Regions from separate parts of the Isoptericola sp. NPDC057559 genome, predicted to be linked through region 1. Evidence: riboswitches for the same ligand, from Rfam matches in the RefSeq annotation. Region 1 holds a riboswitch; the other holds the start of a gene.
What was found. Region 1 has a riboswitch for FMN ahead of ribD (bifunctional diaminohydroxyphosphoribosylaminopyrimidine deaminase/5-amino-6-(5-phosphoribosylamino)uracil reductase RibD). Riboswitches for the same ligand answer to the same signal wherever they lie in the genome.

Region 1 (8,764 bases):
GTTGCCGCCGCCCAGCACGCCGACCGGGTCGTCCCCCGTGGGGAAGGGCGCGAGGCCGAAGTCGTCGGCAGGCATGCCACGCGCGATCACAACGCTGTTGTAGAGGTTCGCGCCGTTGAGGGTCTGGCCGACGGCCCCGGCGGCGAGGTCGTCCCGGATGGTGTTGTTGTCGTGGAGGAAGTCGTCCCCGGCGGCGTCGAGGTCCCACCGCACGTCGTGCAGGAACTGCAGGCTGTCGCGCATCCCGGGGGTGTCGAGCGTGACCGTCGTGGCGTCGCCGGCCCCCTCCTCGGCGACGTCGCCATTCGAGTACGCCATCGACGTCAGCAGCCAGCCGCCGACGTTGCCCGTGGTCGGGATGATGAAGCCCGGCTGGCCGGTCTTCTCGGAGATGGTCGCGGCGGCGTCGCGCACCTCGTCCCACGTCGCGGGCGGCGCGTCGGGGTCGAGACCGGCCTTCGTGAACAGGGACCGGTCGTACACGAGGCCCATGGTGTACGCGGCGCGGACCACGCCGTAGGTGTGCCCCTCGGCGTCCTGCGTCACGGACGTCAGCTGCGGGTTGAGCGAACTAAGAACATCGTCGTCCGACACGTTCGACGTGATGTCAGCGGCCTGCCCGCGCTCGATGAGCGACTGGATGTCGGTGAACGGCACCTGCAGGGTGGTCGGCAGCGTCCCACCCACCAGCAGCGCGGAGAAGGTCGAGACGTCGTACTTCGTCTCCTCGTCCTCGATCGTGATGTTCGGGTGCAGCTCCTCGAACGCGGCGATCGCGTTCTCCCAGGCCTCCAGCGTGGCGGCTTGGTCGGAGGTCGGCCGCTCCCCCACCGTGATCGTGACGTCGGCGTCGGCGTCGGGGTCGCAGGCCGCTGCGGCCGGCGGCCCCGCCTCCGGCGACGCCCCGTCCGAGCACCCGCCCACCATGAGCCCCGCGAGCGCGATGCCCGAGACCATCCCGCCGACGCGACCCCAACGACGCTCTGACATACCTCTACTCCTTCGTAGATTCCGGGAACCGATGCTAAAACCGGTTTCACTCCGTGTGTCACACAGGGTGCCCGGCACGGGTGGGGCTGTCAACCCCCGGTCTCACCGGGGCGCGACCCAGCCCTCGCGGACGAGCCACGTCTCGCACGGCCGCGTCCAGCCGACCCGGTCCGCGTCGAGGCCGCAGCCATGGCCACCCACCGGGTACAGGTGCAGCTCGTGCGGCACGCTCGCCGTGGCCAGCGCCGCCGACAGCAGCTGCGAGTGCGCGGCAGGCACCTTGGGGTCGTCGAAGGAGTGGAAGAGGAAGATCGGGGGCGCCGCGGGCGTCACCAGCGCGTCCAGTGACAGGGCCGCCCGCCGGTCGGGGGTGTCAACGTCCCCGAGCAGCACGCTCGCCGAGTCGCGGTGGACGTGCCGTTCTAGTGTCACGACCGGATACCCGAGCACCGCGCCGTCGACCCTGGCCGAGTCGCCCTCGGGGGCGAGAGCGGCCAGGCCGGCGGCGTGGCCGCCCGCGGAAAATCCCACGAGCAGCACCCGCTCGACGCCCTCCGACCGGAGCTCAGCGACTCGCGCTGCGATGGCCTGGTGCGCCGCCGGGTGCGGCCTACCGAGCGGGTACTTCAGCACGCTGGCCGGCAGGCCTAGCCCCTGCAGCCACTCGGCGACAGGCTCCGCCTCGTGCGATGCGTGGGTTCGGTATCCGCCCCCAGGAAGTACCAGCGCGTGACGATTCATCGAACCTCCTGAAACCGGTTTTGACGTGGCCGACAGGGTGGCACCAACCTGCCTTGTCGAGCAAGTCGCAGCACGCGACGTCACTCACCACGAGGCACGGCCAACGGAACTCTTGGGCATCGGGACGGTCATGCGTCATGACGAACTCGCCTCGGTTCTTGTCCGTGAAGGGTTTCGCTGAGGAGCGTGCGATCACCGAGGGCGCGGTGTACACGCTGCTCAGGGCTGGCGAGGTGCCCGCGATCCAGGTCGGGCCGAAGCGATGTTGCGCATCGAGAGGGCGAAGCTCGAGGAGCACATCAGGCACCGGAACTCGGCCGCTCGGGACACCGTCACCAAGGTCAGGCCGAGCCCGAGGCGACGGCCTGGACCACGCCTGCCGGCCGGCTGCGCCGCTGACCGCCGACTGGGCGAGCCGGCATCGTCGGCAGCGACGCCGCCCGTCCGAGAAGGTGGAGGTGCTCTCCGGTGCGTACGGGCGTCCATTGGGGCCGTGTGCCTTGGCCAGCCGGTTCGCACCCAGTCGTGACTGCTCCAGGGAGCCGTGCAGCCGCATCCGCTCGTAATGCACGGCGCGCAGGCCGGGCCGCCGGGGCACCAGAATGCGGCGTCAGACAGACCATGCCCCCGCGGGACTTGATCCCCGCGACAGGCGTCCCCAGTTCACATCAACGGTCGGCGCCCGACCGTAGGCCGCACAAAGCCCGAGCTTCCGCGGCTCTCGCGACATGGCCATCTGAGTATCGGGCATCCTCGCCACGATCTGTCATCCAGTCTTGGTGGAATTCCTGCGATCGGACGTCCACCAACGACCACTAACGACAAATGCCCAGGTGAGAAATGGCTCTCACCTGGGCTTTTGTCGGGCTGACAGGATTTGAACCTGCGACCCCCTGACCCCCAGTCAGGTGCGCTACCAAGCTGCGCCACAGCCCGTCGGCCCAGCACGGTGACACTGCGTGCCACCCCGGAGGGCCGACCGAAATACTACCCCAGGTCGGAGGCTGCTCCTGCATCGACGCGGGCACCTGCGAGACGGGCGTCGCGGACCTCGCCGAGCACGCGGGCGGTGGCGAGCGCGGCGGCGGCGGCCTCGTACCCCTTGTCCTCGTGGGAGCCCTCCAGCCCGGCGCGGTCGAGGGCCTGCTGCTCGTCGTCGCACGTCAGGAGGCCGAAGCCCACGGGGACCGTGTGGTCGAGGGCCACGCGGTTGAGCCCGTCGGTCGCGGCGGCGCACACGTAGTCGAAGTGCGGGGTGCCGCCGCGGATGACGACGCCCAGGGCGACGACGGCGTCGTACCCGGCGGCCGCGAGCGCCTGCGCGGCGACGGGCAGCTCGAACGACCCGGGCACGCGCACCACGCGGGGGTCGGCGACGCGGTGGTCGGCGCACGCGCGCAGGGCGCCGTCGAGCAGACCGTCCATGACGGTGGTGTGCCAGCTCGCGGCGACGACGGCGACGCGCAGGTCGGAGCAGTCGACGGGCGCGACGGCGGGGGCGCCGGCGCCGCTCATCGGGTGGCCCCGGCGGCGAGCGGGGCGGGGGTGGTGGTGCGGTGCATCGGGGTTCCTCCGGTGTCGTGCGTGGTGTCGGGAGCGTGCTCGGTCAGGTGGGGCAGGTCGTGGCCCATGCGGTCGCGCTTGGTGCGCAGGTAGCCGAGGGTGCGCGGGTGGGCGGGCAGCGCGAGCGGGAGGCGATCGACGACGTCCGCTCCCCCGGCGACGAGGCCGTCGACCTTGGCGGGGTTGTTGGTGAGCAGCCGCACGCGGGGCACGCCGAGGTCGCGCAGCACGTGCGCGGCGGCGGTGTAGTCGCGGGCGTCGGCGGGCAGCCCCTGGTCGAGGTTGGCGTCCACGGTGTCTCGCCCGGCGTCCTGGAGGGCGTAGGCGGCGAGCTTGGCGGCGAGGCCGATCCCGCGTCCCTCGTGCCCGCGCAGGTAGACGACGACGCCGCGCCCGGCCGCGACGACCCGGCGCAGCGACTCGTCGAGCTGCGGCCCGCAGTCGCAGCGCAGGCTGCCGAACGCGTCGCCGGTGAGGCACTCGGAGTGCACCCGGGCCAGGACGGGCCCGGCGGCGGGGTCGGCGAGGGCGTCGAGCGGCCCGGCCACGAGCGCCACGTGCTCGTCCCCGGTGCGCGTGTCCCGGTAGGCGACGCCGGTGAGCTCGCCGTGCCGGGTGGGCAGCGTGGTGACGGCGACCCGCTCGACGAGCACCTCCGTCGCCCGCCGGTAGGCGACGAGGTCGGCCACGCTGATGAGGGTGAGCCCGTGCTCGGCGGCGAACTCGGTCAGCGCGGGCAGCCGCATCATCGTGCCGTCGTCGTGCACCAGCTCGGCGAGGACGCCGGCGTCGCCCCGGCCGGCGAGGCGGGCGAGGTCGACGGCGGCCTCGGTGTGCCCGCGCCGCTCGAGCACGCCACCGGGGCGGGCGCGCAGGGGCAGCACGTGCCCGGGCCGGGTGAGGTCGGCGGGCGCGGCCCCCCGGTCGGCGAGCAGGCGGGCGGTGCGGGCGCGGTCGGCGCCGGAGATCCCGGTGGTGACGCCGGCGGCGGCGTCGACGGTCACGGTGTACGCGGTGCGGAAGGCGTCCTGGTTCGCCTCGACCATGAGCGGCAGGCCGAGCCGGTCGAGCTGCTCCCCCGCCACGCCCACGCACACGAGCCCGCTGGTGTGCCGCACCAGGAAGCCCATGAGCTCGGGGGTGGCGGCGTCGGCGGCGAGGATGAGGTCGCCCTCGTTCTCGCGGTCGGCGTCGTCGGCCACGACGACGGGGCGGCCGGCGGCGACGTCGACGATCGCCCGCGCGACGCGCTCGGTCGCCCCCTCGACCTCGCGGAGCGTCGCGGCGGTCATCGAACCGCCCCCGCCGCGACGGCGCCGGACGGTCCGAGCGCCACGCCGGACGCCAGGTGTCGCTCGACGTACTTGCTCAGCACGTCGACCTCGAGGTTGACCTGCTCCCCGACACCACGGAGACCGAGGGTGGTGCGCGCCCGGGTCTCGGGGATGAGGCTCACCGTGAAGGACGCGTCGCCCGCGGCCACGACGGTGAGGCTGACGCCGTCGACGGCGATCGACCCCTGCGCCACGACGTACCGGGCCAGGTCGGCCGGCAGCGCGACCTCGACGACCTCCCACTGCGTGCCCGGCGTGCGGGCCAGCACGGTGCCGACGCCGTCGACGTGGCCCTGCACGACGTGCCCGCCGAACCGCCCGTCCGCCGCGAGCGCCCGCTCGAGGTTGACGCGGTCGCCGGGGCGGCGCGCGCCGAGGCCGGTGCGCCGCAGGGTCTCCGCCATGAGGTCGGCGGTCCAGGTGGCGCGGCCGTCGTGCGCACCGGTCTCCGCGACGGTCAGGCAGCAGCCGTCGACGGCGATCGAGTCGCCCAGCCGGCCGCCGTCGAGCACCCTCTCGGCCGCGACGGTGAGGCGGGCGCCGTCCGCGTGCTCGCGCACGGCGACGACGGTGCCGAGCTCCTCCACGATGCCGGTGAACATGGCTCAGCGCTCCTTCCGCGGCCGCATGACGAGCCGCACGGTGGGGGTGTCGGTGGGGTCGGCCGGGTCCTGGGGCAGGACGGCCACGTCGAGCAGGTCGAGGCGGGCGGCGTCGGCGATGGTGCCGATCCCGAGGTCGGCGACGGCGGGGGCGCCGACGCCGAGCAGCACCGGCGCGACGTACGCGACGACGTCGTCGACCAGGCCGGCGCGCCAGAACGCCGCCGCGAGGGCGGGGCCGCCCTCGAGGAGGACGTGCCGGTGCTCGCGGTACCAGAGCAGGTCCAGCACCTCGTGCGGGTCGTGGGTGCGCAGGTGCATCACGGGCTCCCCCGCGGCCGCGGCGCGCGCCAGGCGGGAGGTGGCCGGCAGCTCCCGCAGCCCGACGACGACACGCTCGGGCTGCGGGCCGGGCACGTGCCGCACCGTGAGGTCGGGGTCGTCGGCGAGGGCGGTGCCGGTTCCGACGACGACCGCGTCCGCGGAGGCCCGCAGGCGGTGCACGTCGTGGCGGGCCGCGCGGCCGGAGATCCAGCGGGACGTGCCGTCCGCGGCGGCGGCGCGCCCGTCGAGGGTGGTCGCCACCTTCCACGTGACGACGGGGCGGCCGAGCTCGAGCGCGTGGGTCCACGTGGCGTTGAGCGCGCGGGCCTCGTCGGCGAGCACGGCCCCGACGACGTCGACGCCCGCGGAGCGCAGCCGGGCGGCGCCGCCCGAGGCGGCCGGGTTCGGGTCGTGGTCGCCGTGCACGACGCGCGCGACGCCGGCGTCGAGCAGCGCGTCCACGCAGGGGCCGGTGCGGCCGTGGTGGTTGCAGGGCTCGAGCGTGACGACGGCGGTCGCTCCGCGGGCGGCGGTGGGTCCGAGGCGCTCCACGGCGGCGCGCAGGGCCTCGACCTCGGCGTGCGGCGTGCCCGCCCCGTGGTGGTAGCCCTCGGCGATCGCCGTGCCGTCGGCGGCCAGGAGCACGCACCCCACGCGAGGGTTGGGCCCCCGGGCGGGGATCTGCGCGGCGAGCTCCAGCGCCCGGCGCATCGCGGCACGCTCGGCGTCGGTGGCGTCGCCCCCGCCGGCGCCCGTCGCCGGGAACCGGCCGGGCTGCGGCTGCTCCATGTGTCCTGCCCCTGTCGTCCGGTCGCGGACCCCGGGGTGCAGGAAGGCGGGGTCGGACGTGCTCGAGCCGGCCGGTCGCGTGCCGCCACGACGGGTGGCGCGGGCCCTCGAGGGGCCTGGGACGGACCGGACGGGGAGCCGTCGCGTGCGCTTCCCATCCGGACTTTGACCGTCGGTCCAGGAGTTCCACCTGGTCAACCGGTCACAGGCTGTGACCGGGTCGCGGACTTTCACCGCCGGCTCGGAATTTCACCGACCCCAGAGCACGCGAGCAATTCGCTCGTCACCGCTGACCGTGCCACGCCGCGTCGGCTCCTGGCAAGCCCGGGTGGCGCACGTCTCACCCCGGCCCGGCGTCAGTCCCAAACGAGGGACAGCACGCGGTGCCCGGCCGGGACGTCGGGCACGTCGGTGAACCAGGGCGCGGGGTAGACGTACCCCTCGACGACGCCGTCGGCCTGGAGCTCGTCCGCCCCGACGAGGTCCTCGACCTCCTCGGTGACGAGCGTCGTGCAGACGGCGACGGCCTCGGCGACGATCCAGTCGCCGTCGTCCTCGACGGACTCCTCGTGCAGCTCGACGCGCACCCAGGCGACCCCCTCCCAGGCGGCGAGCCGCTCCAGGCGCCGCCGGATCTCGGCGAGCGGCGGGCGCCCGTCGCCCCACTGGTTCGGCGCGAGCGACTCCTCGTCGTCGTTGCCGTCGAAGAACTCGGCGAGCGTCAGCAGCGGGATCCGACGGTCGTCGCCGCCGTCGGCGGCCCCGGAGCGCCGGTCCAGCTCGTCGCGGGTGATCACGCCATCGACACTAGGCCCGGCGGCACCCGCACGCGACGGTCCCGGGGCCATCAGGCCTGGCGGTCGGGCGCAGGCCGGCGGGCCGTGCGGCGGTCGTCGTCGCGGCCGAGGGCGACGCCGAGGGCGGCGAGGACCAGCAGGTCCACCACGAGCCCGGCGACCGCCGCCCACTGCACGGCACGGAACGCCAGCAGCTGCGTGACGAGGAGGCTGACGAGCACGCCGCGCCGCACCCACACGGCACCGGCGCGGTGGTCGCGCGGGCCCACCGTCATCCCCCGCACCACGCAGGCGACGGTCGCCGCGACGGCCACGAGGATGCCCGCGCCGACCCAGGCCGGCACGTCGACGCCGCCGACCAGGACGCGCAGCCCCACGACCAGCGACGCGGTCGCGGTGCCCAGCACGGCGACGACGACCACCGCCGCGGCCCACCGGTGCTCCATCGCCTCGGCGAACCACGCGGACGCGCGCCGCACGAGGGCGCGCACCGGGTCGGGGACGGCGACGTCGTCGGGGGGCACGGCCTCCACCAGCGCCGCGACCTCGTCGGCGCCGGGCTCCCCGCGGCCACGCGCCACGAGGGCGCGGGCCTCGTCGCGCTCCGCGTCGGTGAACCCGCCGGCCACCCCGGCGACAGCGCGGTCGGTCGCCACCGCGAGGTACTCCGCGGGGTGGTGCGCGCGACGGCCGTGCAGCGCCTCGACGAGGAGCACCAGCACCACGACGACCGCGTAGATGAGGGCCGCCGTCGGCGCGTAGAAGTAGTCGTTGTCGGAGGTGACGAACTTGCCGATCTCGTCGACGAACAGCCCGAAGCCGATCCCGCCGAGCACCGCGCCCACCGAACGCAGGGCCGGGCCCACCCACGAGAGCAGCACCACCACCGCGAGCGCCATGCCGAGCCCGCCCCACAGGACGTGCGCCACGTGCAGCCCGCCGCCGCCCACCTGCGGGTACCCGGAGGCGGCGAGCAGGAACCGGGTCACCAGCACGGTGGCCACGGTGACGACGAGGAACGTCACCAGGTGCCGCACGGCGGAGGTGTCGCGCGCCGCGCCGAGGCGCAGCAGGCGACCCCGGCGGGCGAGCGGGGCGGCGCTCATCGCAGGCTCATCGGCGGCTCATGGGCGGCTCGTCCGCGCCGTCAGCGACGCCGCTTCTCCCGCACCCGCACGCTGATCTCGATGGGCGAGCCCTCGAACCCGAACGTCTCGCGCAGGCGGCGCTCGATGAACCGGCGGTACCCGGCCTCGAGGAACCCGGTCGCGAAGATGACGAACCGCGGCGGCCGGGTCGAGGCCTGCGTGCCGAACAGGATGCGCGGCTGCCGGCCCCCGCGCAGCGGGTGCGGGTGGGCGGCGACGAGCTCGCCGAGGAAGGCGTTGAGGCGGCCGGTCGGGATGCGGGTGTCCCACGACTCCAGCGACGTCTCGAGCGCGCGCGTGAGCCGGTCCGTGTGCCAGCCGGTGCGGGCCGAGACGTTGACGCGCGGCGCCCACTGCACCTGCACCAGGTCCTTCTCGATCTCGCGCTCGAGGTACGGGCGACGGTCGTCGTCCATGAGGTCCCACTTGTTGTACGCGATGACGAGCGCGCGGCCGGCGTCGACGGCCTGCGAGAT
Region 2 (8,764 bases), on a different contig from region 1:
TCCACTGCGCGATCGCCGCGTCGAGGCCGGACTCGTCGATCTGTCCGCTGATGTACTGGATGCGGGCGTCCGCGATGACCTGGTCGAGCTGCACGCCGTTGGTGGAGTAGGTCTTGGAGACCAGCGCGCCCGCCGGGTTGAAGACCGCCTTCTCCAGGTCCTTCTCCTGCAGGTCGAGCCGCTCCTGGGCGAGCTCCGCGTCGTACGCGGTCTCCGGCTTCGGCTTGTACGCCACGTAGCCGGCCACGTTCGTGCCGATCTGGGCCCACGCGCCGGAGACGACGTCGGTGTAGTCCTGCTTGGACTCGTCGAAGGCGGCGTACCCGTCCTCCACCGTGAAGTTGTCGCCCTCGATGCCGTTGTTCTCGAGCACCTGGCCGTCCTTGCCGGCGAGCGCGTCGAGGGCGGTCAGCACCTGCTTGAGCTGGTCCTCCGTCTGCACCGACGCCTTGGGGACCGCGAGGAACCCGCTGTAGCCCGGCGTCGGGAGCGCGAAGTCGCCGTTCGGGCCGGCGATGTTGCCCACCAGCGAGATCTTCTGGTCGTACGTCTTCGGGTCCTGCTCCTTGAACAGGCCGGCCAGCTGGGCGGCGCGCGACTGGACGTCGATGATGATGCCGCCCTTGCCGTTGACGAACGGCTCGTTCCACCCCGTGGTGCCGTCCATCGTGGCGTAGTCCTTGTTGACGTAGCCCGACGAGATCAGCTTCTTCTCGTAGTCGAGCGCCTGCTTCCACTCGGGCGTGGTGAACGACGGGACCAGCGTGCCGCCGTCGTCCTTCCACACGTTGCCCGCGCCGAACCACGTCTCGATCGCGTCGTACGGGCTGCCCGTGCCGATCGTCGCGCCCCAGGCGGGGATGATCATCCCGTAGGTGTCGTCCTTGCCGTTGCCGTCGGGGTCGTCCTCGGTGAACGCCCGGGCGACCTCCATCAGCTCGTCCGTGTTGGTGGGCTCCTCGAGGCCGAGGTTCTTCAGCCAGTCCTTGCGGATGCTGATCGACGTGCGCACCACGTCGCGCGCCCGGTAGACGCCGAAGACCTTGCCGTTGACGCTGGACGCCTGCTGCACGTCCTCGTTCTCGGTGACGAGGTTCGGGTAGTCGCCCGAGGCGAGGTAGTCCGTGAGGTCCCAGAAGCCGCCCGCCTCCGCCGTCTGCACGAAGCCCTGGCTCTTCTGCTGGATCACCATGACGTCGGGGATGTCGTCGCCGGCGAGCACCACGTTGGTGCGGTCGCCGTACTCGGCGTTCGGCACCCACTGCATCTCGAGGTCGAGACCCGCGAGCTCGGAGAGCTTCTCGCCCACCGGGTCGTCCGCCTCGGGCGGCGTCGCCGAGAGGTACGGCGCCATGATCGACAGCGAGGCGAGCTTCTCGCCGCTGCCGCCACCGTCGCCGTCGCCGCCCCCCGCGCTGCTGCAGGCGGAGAGCAGGAGGCCGCCCGCGGCCAGGAGGGCCAGGGGTGCCAGCCGTCGTGAGTTCATCGTGGTCCTTTCGTCGGAGTGCACGTCGTCGTTCACTCGTCGAGGGGGTCGGGGTCCGCCGGGTGGTGCTCGAGGTTGCGGTCGTTGGCGGCGTAGAAGGACAGGCAGAGCGCCGTGCACAGGTGCACCCACGCGCCGATCGACACGACGGGCAGGAGTCCGGGCACGAACGCGGTGACGACGCCGACCAGCGCCGTCGTCGCCGCGAGGAGGAGGGGTGCGCCGGGGAAGCGCAGCAGGAACGACCAGGCCAGCCGCGGCACGGCGCCGCGCGGCAGGTCGTAGTGGGCGTCCATCGTCAGGACGAGCAGCAGGTGCACGACGGCGAGGCCGCCGACGACGGCGAGCGCGGCCCGCAGCACGACGGGCCCGCCGTCGAGCGCGGCCAGGCTCGTCCCGGTGAGGACGAGCACCGCCAGGGCCGGTGCGGCGACGAGGTTGGCGCGGCCGAAGCCGGCCGACCAGGCCCGGACGAACGCCCGCACGGTGCGCTGGGCGTCCCCGCGCAGCCGGGTGCGGCTGCAGGTCGCGGCGGCGGAGAGCGCGGGCGCCAGGCCGAGCACCACTCCCCCGGTCAGCGTGCCGGCCAGGATCAGGAGGTTGAGCAGCCCGAGGTAGGCGAGGGTGTCGACCCAGCCGAACCAGCGGTCGAGCCGCGTGCCGCGGGCTCGCGCGTCGTCCACCGTCGCCATGTCGGTCCCATCTCCATCGATGCACGAGCCGTCGTGGCTCGTCCCTGGGCTCCTGGTCGGCGGCACCGCCGGCCAGCGTTCGGGAAAGGCCTTCCCGGGTTGAATGGATTCACCGTAGGGGTCGGGGTTTCCCTCGTCAACATCCCGACGACATCTCGCGGACACGCCTCGACACCGCCACGAGGCAGCCCCCGCCGCGGCAGGTGTCCGTCAGCGCCCGGTGGTCCGCACCGTGCCGAGGCGGGCCGGGCGCTCCCGAGGTCGTGCGCACCACCCCGGCGTGGATCGCACCACCTCGCGCGGGTCCCGACGGCCTCGGCGGGAGGCGGACGGACCCGGGCGACGGGTCAGAGCTGCGTCGCGACCTCGCGCGCGACGAGGTCCAGGTGGTCGAGGTCGTCCAGGTCCAGCACCTGGAGGTACACGCGCTGCACGCCCTGGTCGCGCAGGGAGCCGAGCAGGTCCACGGCCTCGGAGACCGTGCCGGCCACGCCGTGCTCGCGCAGCTCCGCCGGCTCGCGGCCGATGGCGGCGGCGCGGCGCGCGAACTCCGCCTCGTCCTTGCCCACGGCGAGCACGAGGGCCACGGACTGCACGATCGAGTCCGGGGTGCGGCCGACGGCGGCGAGCGCGTCGTCGATCACGCCGATCCGGGAGGCGACGGTGTCGAGCTCGGGGAACGCCTGGTTGTACTCGTCGCCGAACCGCGCGGCGAGCGCCGGCGTCCGGCGAGGGCCGCCGCCGCCCACGATGACGGGGATCTTCGCCTGCGCCGGCTTCGGCAGCGCCGGGGAGTCGGTGAGCGTGTAGTGCTCGCCGGCGAAGGAGTACGAGCCGCCAACGGGCGTGCCCCACAGCCCGGTGAGGATCTCGAGCTGCTCCTCCAGCAGGCCGAACCGCTTCGCCGGGAACGGGATGCCGTACGCCTCGTGCTCGCGCGCGAACCAGCCGGCGCCCAGACCGATCTCCACGCGGCCGCCGGACATCTGGTCCACCTGCGCCACCTGGATCGCCAGCACGCCCGGGTGCCGGAACGTGGCCGAGGTGACCAGGGTGCCGAGCCGCACCGTGGACGTGTCGCGGGCCAGGCCGGCCAGCGTGGTCCAGGCGTCGGTGGGCCCGGGCAGTCCGTCGCCGCCCATCGCCAGATAGTGGTCGGAGCGGAAGAACGCGCTGAAGCCGAGGGTCTCGGTCGCCTTCGCGACGGCGAGCACGTCGTCGTACGACGCGCCCTGCTGGGGCTCGGTGAAGACACGCAGGTCGAGGGTCATGGTTCGCCTCTCGGGTGGAGCGGTGGGCCGGCGCGGCGCCGGACGGTCAGTCGAACGTCGGCGAGGAGGTGCGCGAGCGCTTCAGCTCGAAGAAGTCGGGGAACGACGCCAGCGCGACGGCGCCGTCGAAGATCCGCACCGCGTCCTCGCCGCGGGGCACGCGCGTGAGCACGGGCCCGAAGAACGCCACGCCGTCGACGTGGATGGTCGGCGTGCCGACGTCCTCGCCCACGGGCTTCATGCCCTCCTCGTGCGAGACGGCGAGGGCCGCGTCGTAACGGTCCGAGGTCGCGGCGTCCGCCAGCTCGGCGGGCAGGCCCGCCTCCGCGAGCGCCTCGCGCGCGACGGCGTCGAGGTCCGACCGGCCGCCGGGGTGGATGCGCGTGCCGGCCGCCGTGTAGAAGGCGCCGAACGCCTCCGGGCCGTGCTCGGTCTGGACGGCGGCCGCGACCCGGCCGATGCCGCGCGACGACTCGATCTTGGCCCGGTAGTCCGCCGGCAGGTCCCGGTCCGCGTTGAGCAGGTACAGGCTCATGAGGCGGAACGTGAGACGCACGTCGCGGTGCTCCGCGACCTCCAGCGCCCACCGGGAGGTGATCCAGGCGAAGGGACACAGCGGGTCGACGTAGACGTCGACGACCGGGGCGGTCGAGGGGGTGGACGTGGTCTCAGGCGCGGTGGTGGTCCCGGAAGTCACGCCCGCCACCCTACCCAGGCGGCGGGGGCGGCGCGGTAGCCTCGCCACGTGCGCAGGGTGCGGTGGGCGAGCGTGTGGACGGTGTTCGGGGCGTGCGTCGTCGCCGTCGCCATGCTCTCGGTGGTGCTCCGCGGCCGGATGTGGGCCTGGATCCCGCTGATCCTCGCGGCCGGGGTCGCCGTCCGCGAGATCCGTTACCTGCAGCGCACGCGCCGCCCCGCCGACGCCGGGTTCGACGAGCCCCGACGGGACGAGCCCGGCGCGGGACCGCGCCAGGGCTGACCCCGCCAGGAGTCACCCGCTCCGGGCATCGACGCGGCGCAGGGCCCCGGGCTAGCGTCGAAGGCGGGCGTCTTCCCGACGACGCCCACGGGGAGCCCGCGACGGCGCGGGCGTCGCGACGGAGGCGTCGGCATGACAGACGTGACCCGGACCACCGGGAGGACCAGCACCAGCGCCGCGGAGGCGCACGAGCCGGGCCCGCCCTCACCGTCCGCGGCGGAGTTCGCCGACCGGCTCTTCGGCGCGGCGCTCGGCGCGATCGACACCCTCGCGGTCTACGTCGGCGACTCGCTGGGCTGGTACCGCGCGCTCGACGAGTGCGGCCCCCAGACCTCGGCGGAGCTGGCGGCCGTGACGGGCACGTCCGAGCGCTACACCCGGGAGTGGCTGGAGCAGCAGGCCGCGACGGGCATCCTCGTGGCGCACGAGCCCGACGGCGCCACCGACGGCCTGAGCCAGGCCGCACGGGCCGCCGCGCGCACGTTCGAGCTGCCCGAGGCGCACGCGGAGGTGCTGGCCGACCCGGAGTCGCTCAGCTACCTGGCGCCCCTGGCGCGGTTCGTCGGGGCCGTCGGGCCGCAGCTCCCCCACCTGCTGCGCTCGTACCGCACGGGCGGCGGGGTGTCGTGGGACCAGCTCGGCGACGACGCCCGCCACGCGCAGGCCGACGTCAACCGGCCGTGGTTCGAGCAGCGGCTGGCCTCGGCGCTGGCGAGCATCGAGCCGGTGCGGCAGGTGCTCAGCCGTCCGGGCGCCCGCGTGGTCGACGTCGGCTGCGGGTTCGGCTGGTCGACGCTCGCCCTCGCGCGCGCCTTCCCCACCGCGGAGCTGCACGGCGTCGACCTCGACCGGCCGTCGGTGGAGGCCGCCCGCGTCGCCGCGGCGCAGCGCGGCCTGGAGGAACGGGTCGTGTTCCACCTGTCCGACGCCGCGGAGCTGCGCACGGCCGAGCCGTTCGACGCGGCGTTCGCCTTCGAGTGCCTGCACGACATGCCGCGCCCGGTCGCCGTGCTGGAGGCCGTGCGGGAGTCGATGCGGCCCGACGGCGTCGTCGTCGTCATGGACGAGGCGGTCGCCGAGGAGTTCCAGGCCCCCGCCGACGACGTCGACCGGATCATGTACGGCTACAGCCTGTTCGTGTGCCTGCCGGACAGCCTGTCGTCGTGGCCGTCGGCGGCGACAGGCACGGTGATGCGCCCCGCCACCGTGCGCCGGTACGCCCGGGAGGCGGGCTTCGCCGGCGTGGAGGTGCTGCCCGTGGACGACTTCGGGCTCTTCCGGTTCTACCGCCTCCTGCTCGGGACCGAGGGCGGACGGACGCCGGCGGGTGAGGACGGCCTGCCGGAGTAATCTCCGTGGCATGACTGCCGTCCGGACGCACACCCACGCCCAGGCCGTCGACGCCGCGATCGACCTCTTCTCCCGGCAGGGCTACGAGCAGACCACCGTCGAAGAGATCGCCGATGCGGCCCGCGTCAGCCGTGCCACCTTCTTCCGCCGCTTCCGCTCCAAGGAGGACGTGGTCTTCGCCGACCACGAGCTCCTCCTCGAGGAGGTCGTGGTGATGCTCGCCGAGACCCGGCCCGAGGCCCGGGCCAGCGAGGAGTCCGGCCGCGCGCCCGAGCGGGCGTGGGACCCCGCGACCGACCCGTACCTCGAGGTCTGCCGGGCCGCCCGCCTCGTCTTCGACCACCACGTGGGCCAGCGGGAGACGTCGATCGCCCGCCACCAGCTGCTGCAGCAGGTGCCGGCGCTGCGCGACCGCGAGCTCGTCACGACGCACCGCTACGAGCGCGCCTTCACCGCGTACCTGCGCGACACGCTGCCCCCGGACCGCTCCACCACGACGATGTCGATCGCGTTCGCCGCGTCCGTCGTCGCCGTGCACAACGCCATCCTGCGGCGCTGGCTGCGCAACCCCCACCTGGACCTCCGGCCCGAGCTGGAGGAGGCGTTCGCCGACCTGCGCCGGGCGGCGATCACCCCCTTCCCGCACACCGACGAGCAGCTCGCCGCCGCGGGCGAGGTGCCGGTGACCGACGGCGACGGCGGGCGCTCCGTGGTGACGGGCGCCGACGGCCGGCGCGTCGTCGTCACCGTGCTGGAGCCCGGCGCCGGGCCCGACGACGTGGCCCGCGCCGTCCGCGACGCCCTCTCCTGAGCGCACGCCGGAATGACCCTGTGGCATCCTGCGTTGTGCAAGACGCCGCCGGGACCTCCGGCGGTGGAAGACACGCACGTACGTGCTCCGGGGTCGGTGAAATTCCGAGCCGGCGGTGACAGCCCGCGACCCGGCCTCCCTCGGGAGGCCGGTTGACCTGGTGAGATTCCAGGGCCGACGGTCAAAGTCCGGATGGGAGGAAGCACGTGCGGCACGCGCCCGGTGACGGGTGGGTGCCGCCGGGCGTCGTGTCGTCGACGGCGGGCCCCGGTCCGCCCTCGGCGGACGTCAGCCCTCACCCCGGACGCCGCACCCTCGGACCGGGAGAGTGAACGATGGACGCGATCGACGCGTTCTTCAACGCCACGCTGACCATCGGTGACCAGCACATGTCGTGGCGCGAGATCGTCGGCAACGGCTTCGGCCTGGCGTCGGCGCTGGGCGGCATGCGGCGCAAGGTGTGGGCCTGGCCCGTCGGCATCGTCGGCAACCTGCTGCTGTTCACGGTGTTCATGGGCTCGTGGTTCGGCGACTCCAGCCGCGCCGACATGCTCGGCCAGGCCGGCCGCCAGGTGATGTTCCTGATCGTGTCGATCTATGGCTGGGTGCAGTGGCGGCGCACCGAGCGCGCCGCCCTCGAGGTGCGCGCCGACGGCAGGATCCCCGCCGACGGCGGCGCCGCGGTGCACCCGCACTGGGCCTCCTGGCGGGAGCGCGTCGGGATCGTCGTCGTGATGGTGGGCGGCACCCTGCTGCTCACGCCGCTGTTCCGCGCGCTCGGCTCGTACGAGCCGGTGTGGTCGGACGCCTGGATCTTCATGGGCTCCCTCGTCGCCACCTACGGCATGGCCAAGGGCTGGGTGGAGTTCTGGCTGGTCTGGGTGGCGGTGGACGTCGTGGGCGTGCCGCTCCTCTGGTCGGCGCAGTACTACGCGACCGCGCTCATGTACGTGTTCTACGGCGCCTTCACGCTGACCGGGTTCTTCGTCTGGTGGCGCGTGCACCGCCGCGAGCAGGCCGAGGCGGAGTCGACGATCGCCGCCTGACCCCCGACGGCGCGGCAGTTTGGTGTCGGGGCGGCAGTTCGAACTGCCGCATCGGCACCGAACTGCCGCGGATCCTCAGTCGTCGCCCTCACGGACGGCCGCGTCCACGTCAACGAGCCCGCACGCGACGACGGGGACCCGCGCGGCTGCGCGGGTCCCCGTCGTGCGGAGGGTGCTGGGCTCAGGCGAAGGCGGAGACCCCGGTGATGTCGCGGCCCACGATGAGCGCCTGCATCGACTCGGTGCCCTCGTAGGTGTGCAGCGCCTCGAGGTCGGCGAAGTGCCGCGCGACCCGGTTGGCGAGCAGGATGCCGTTGCCGCCGAGCATGTCGCGGGCGATCGACGCGACCTCGCGGGCCTGGCGCGTCGTCGTGTACTTGGCGAGGGACGCCTGCTCGCCGGTCAGCGTGCCGGCGTCGGCGAGGCGCGTGATCTGCGCGACCAGCAGCTGCATCTGCGTGACCAGCGAGAGCATGCGGGTGAGCCGCTCCTGCACCATCTGGTTCTTGGCCAGCGGGCGGCCGAACTGGATGCGCTGCGTCGAGTACGCGGCGGCGGCCTCGTAGCAGGCGACGGCGTGCCCGACGGCGGACCAGGCCACCGCGAGGCGGGTCGCGAAGAGGACGGCGGCGGTCGCCTTGAACGACGTCGCGCCGGGCAGCGCGGCGTCCGCGGGGACGAACACGTCGTCGAGCACGATGTGCGCCTGCCAGATGGCGCGCAGCGAGACCTTGCCCTCGATCGTGGTGGCGGCGTAGCCGGGGGCGTCCTGCGGGACGATGAAGCCGTGCACCTGGTTGTCGCCGTCGTCGCCGACGAGACGGGCCCACACGACGGTGATGTCGCCGCAGGAGCCGAAGCCGATCCACTTCTTCTCGCCGTCGAGCACGTAGCCCTCGACGCCGTCGCGCGTCTCCTTGCGGGCGGTGGTCTCGAGCGAGACGGAGTCCGAGCCGTGCGTGGGCTCGGTGAGCGCGAACGCGCCGAGGATCTCGCCGCGCGCCATCGGCTCGGCGTACTGCTCGATCTGCTCCGGCGAGCCGTGCATGATGATCGACCGCAGGGCGAGGCCGCCCTGGACGCCGCAGATGGTGGCGACGGAGCCGTCGCCGCGCGACATCTCCATGCT

Region 2: it holds a riboswitch for FMN, as region 1 does, so the genes downstream of both, pnuC (nicotinamide riboside transporter PnuC) here and ribD (bifunctional diaminohydroxyphosphoribosylaminopyrimidine deaminase/5-amino-6-(5-phosphoribosylamino)uracil reductase RibD) in region 1, are expected to answer to the same signal.

Annotation. Positions count from the first base shown of each region.
Region 1 covers NZ_JBHVFQ010000036.1:21,782-30,545, forward strand. Annotated here, with positions in the region: gene ACFU5J_RS20290 (ABC transporter substrate-binding protein) at 1-990, opposite strand, end outside; gene ACFU5J_RS20295 (alpha/beta hydrolase) at 1,093-1,731, opposite strand; tRNA gene ACFU5J_RS20300 (tRNA-Pro) at 2,594-2,667, opposite strand; gene ribH (6,7-dimethyl-8-ribityllumazine synthase) at 2,719-3,246, opposite strand; gene ACFU5J_RS20310 (bifunctional 3,4-dihydroxy-2-butanone-4-phosphate synthase/GTP cyclohydrolase II) at 3,243-4,586, opposite strand; gene ACFU5J_RS20315 (riboflavin synthase) at 4,583-5,230, opposite strand; gene ribD (bifunctional diaminohydroxyphosphoribosylaminopyrimidine deaminase/5-amino-6-(5-phosphoribosylamino)uracil reductase RibD) at 5,234-6,343, opposite strand; FMN riboswitch at 6,485-6,614, opposite strand; gene ACFU5J_RS20325 (hypothetical protein) at 6,700-7,140, opposite strand; gene ACFU5J_RS20330 (hypothetical protein) at 7,191-8,246, opposite strand; partial or broken gene der (ribosome biogenesis GTPase Der) at 8,288-8,764, opposite strand, start outside.
Region 2 covers NZ_JBHVFQ010000008.1:11,703-20,466, forward strand. Annotated here, with positions in the region: gene ACFU5J_RS09865 (extracellular solute-binding protein) at 1-1,486, opposite strand, end outside; gene ACFU5J_RS09870 (DUF624 domain-containing protein) at 1,519-2,178, opposite strand; gene ACFU5J_RS09875 (LLM class F420-dependent oxidoreductase) at 2,526-3,449, opposite strand; gene ACFU5J_RS09880 (disulfide bond formation protein DsbA) at 3,496-4,146, opposite strand; gene ACFU5J_RS09885 (hypothetical protein) at 4,195-4,428, shown strand; gene ACFU5J_RS09890 (class I SAM-dependent methyltransferase) at 4,561-5,778, shown strand; gene ACFU5J_RS09895 (TetR family transcriptional regulator) at 5,789-6,589, shown strand; FMN riboswitch at 6,668-6,799, shown strand; gene pnuC (nicotinamide riboside transporter PnuC) at 6,925-7,635, shown strand; gene ACFU5J_RS09905 (acyl-CoA dehydrogenase family protein) at 7,817-8,764, opposite strand, start outside.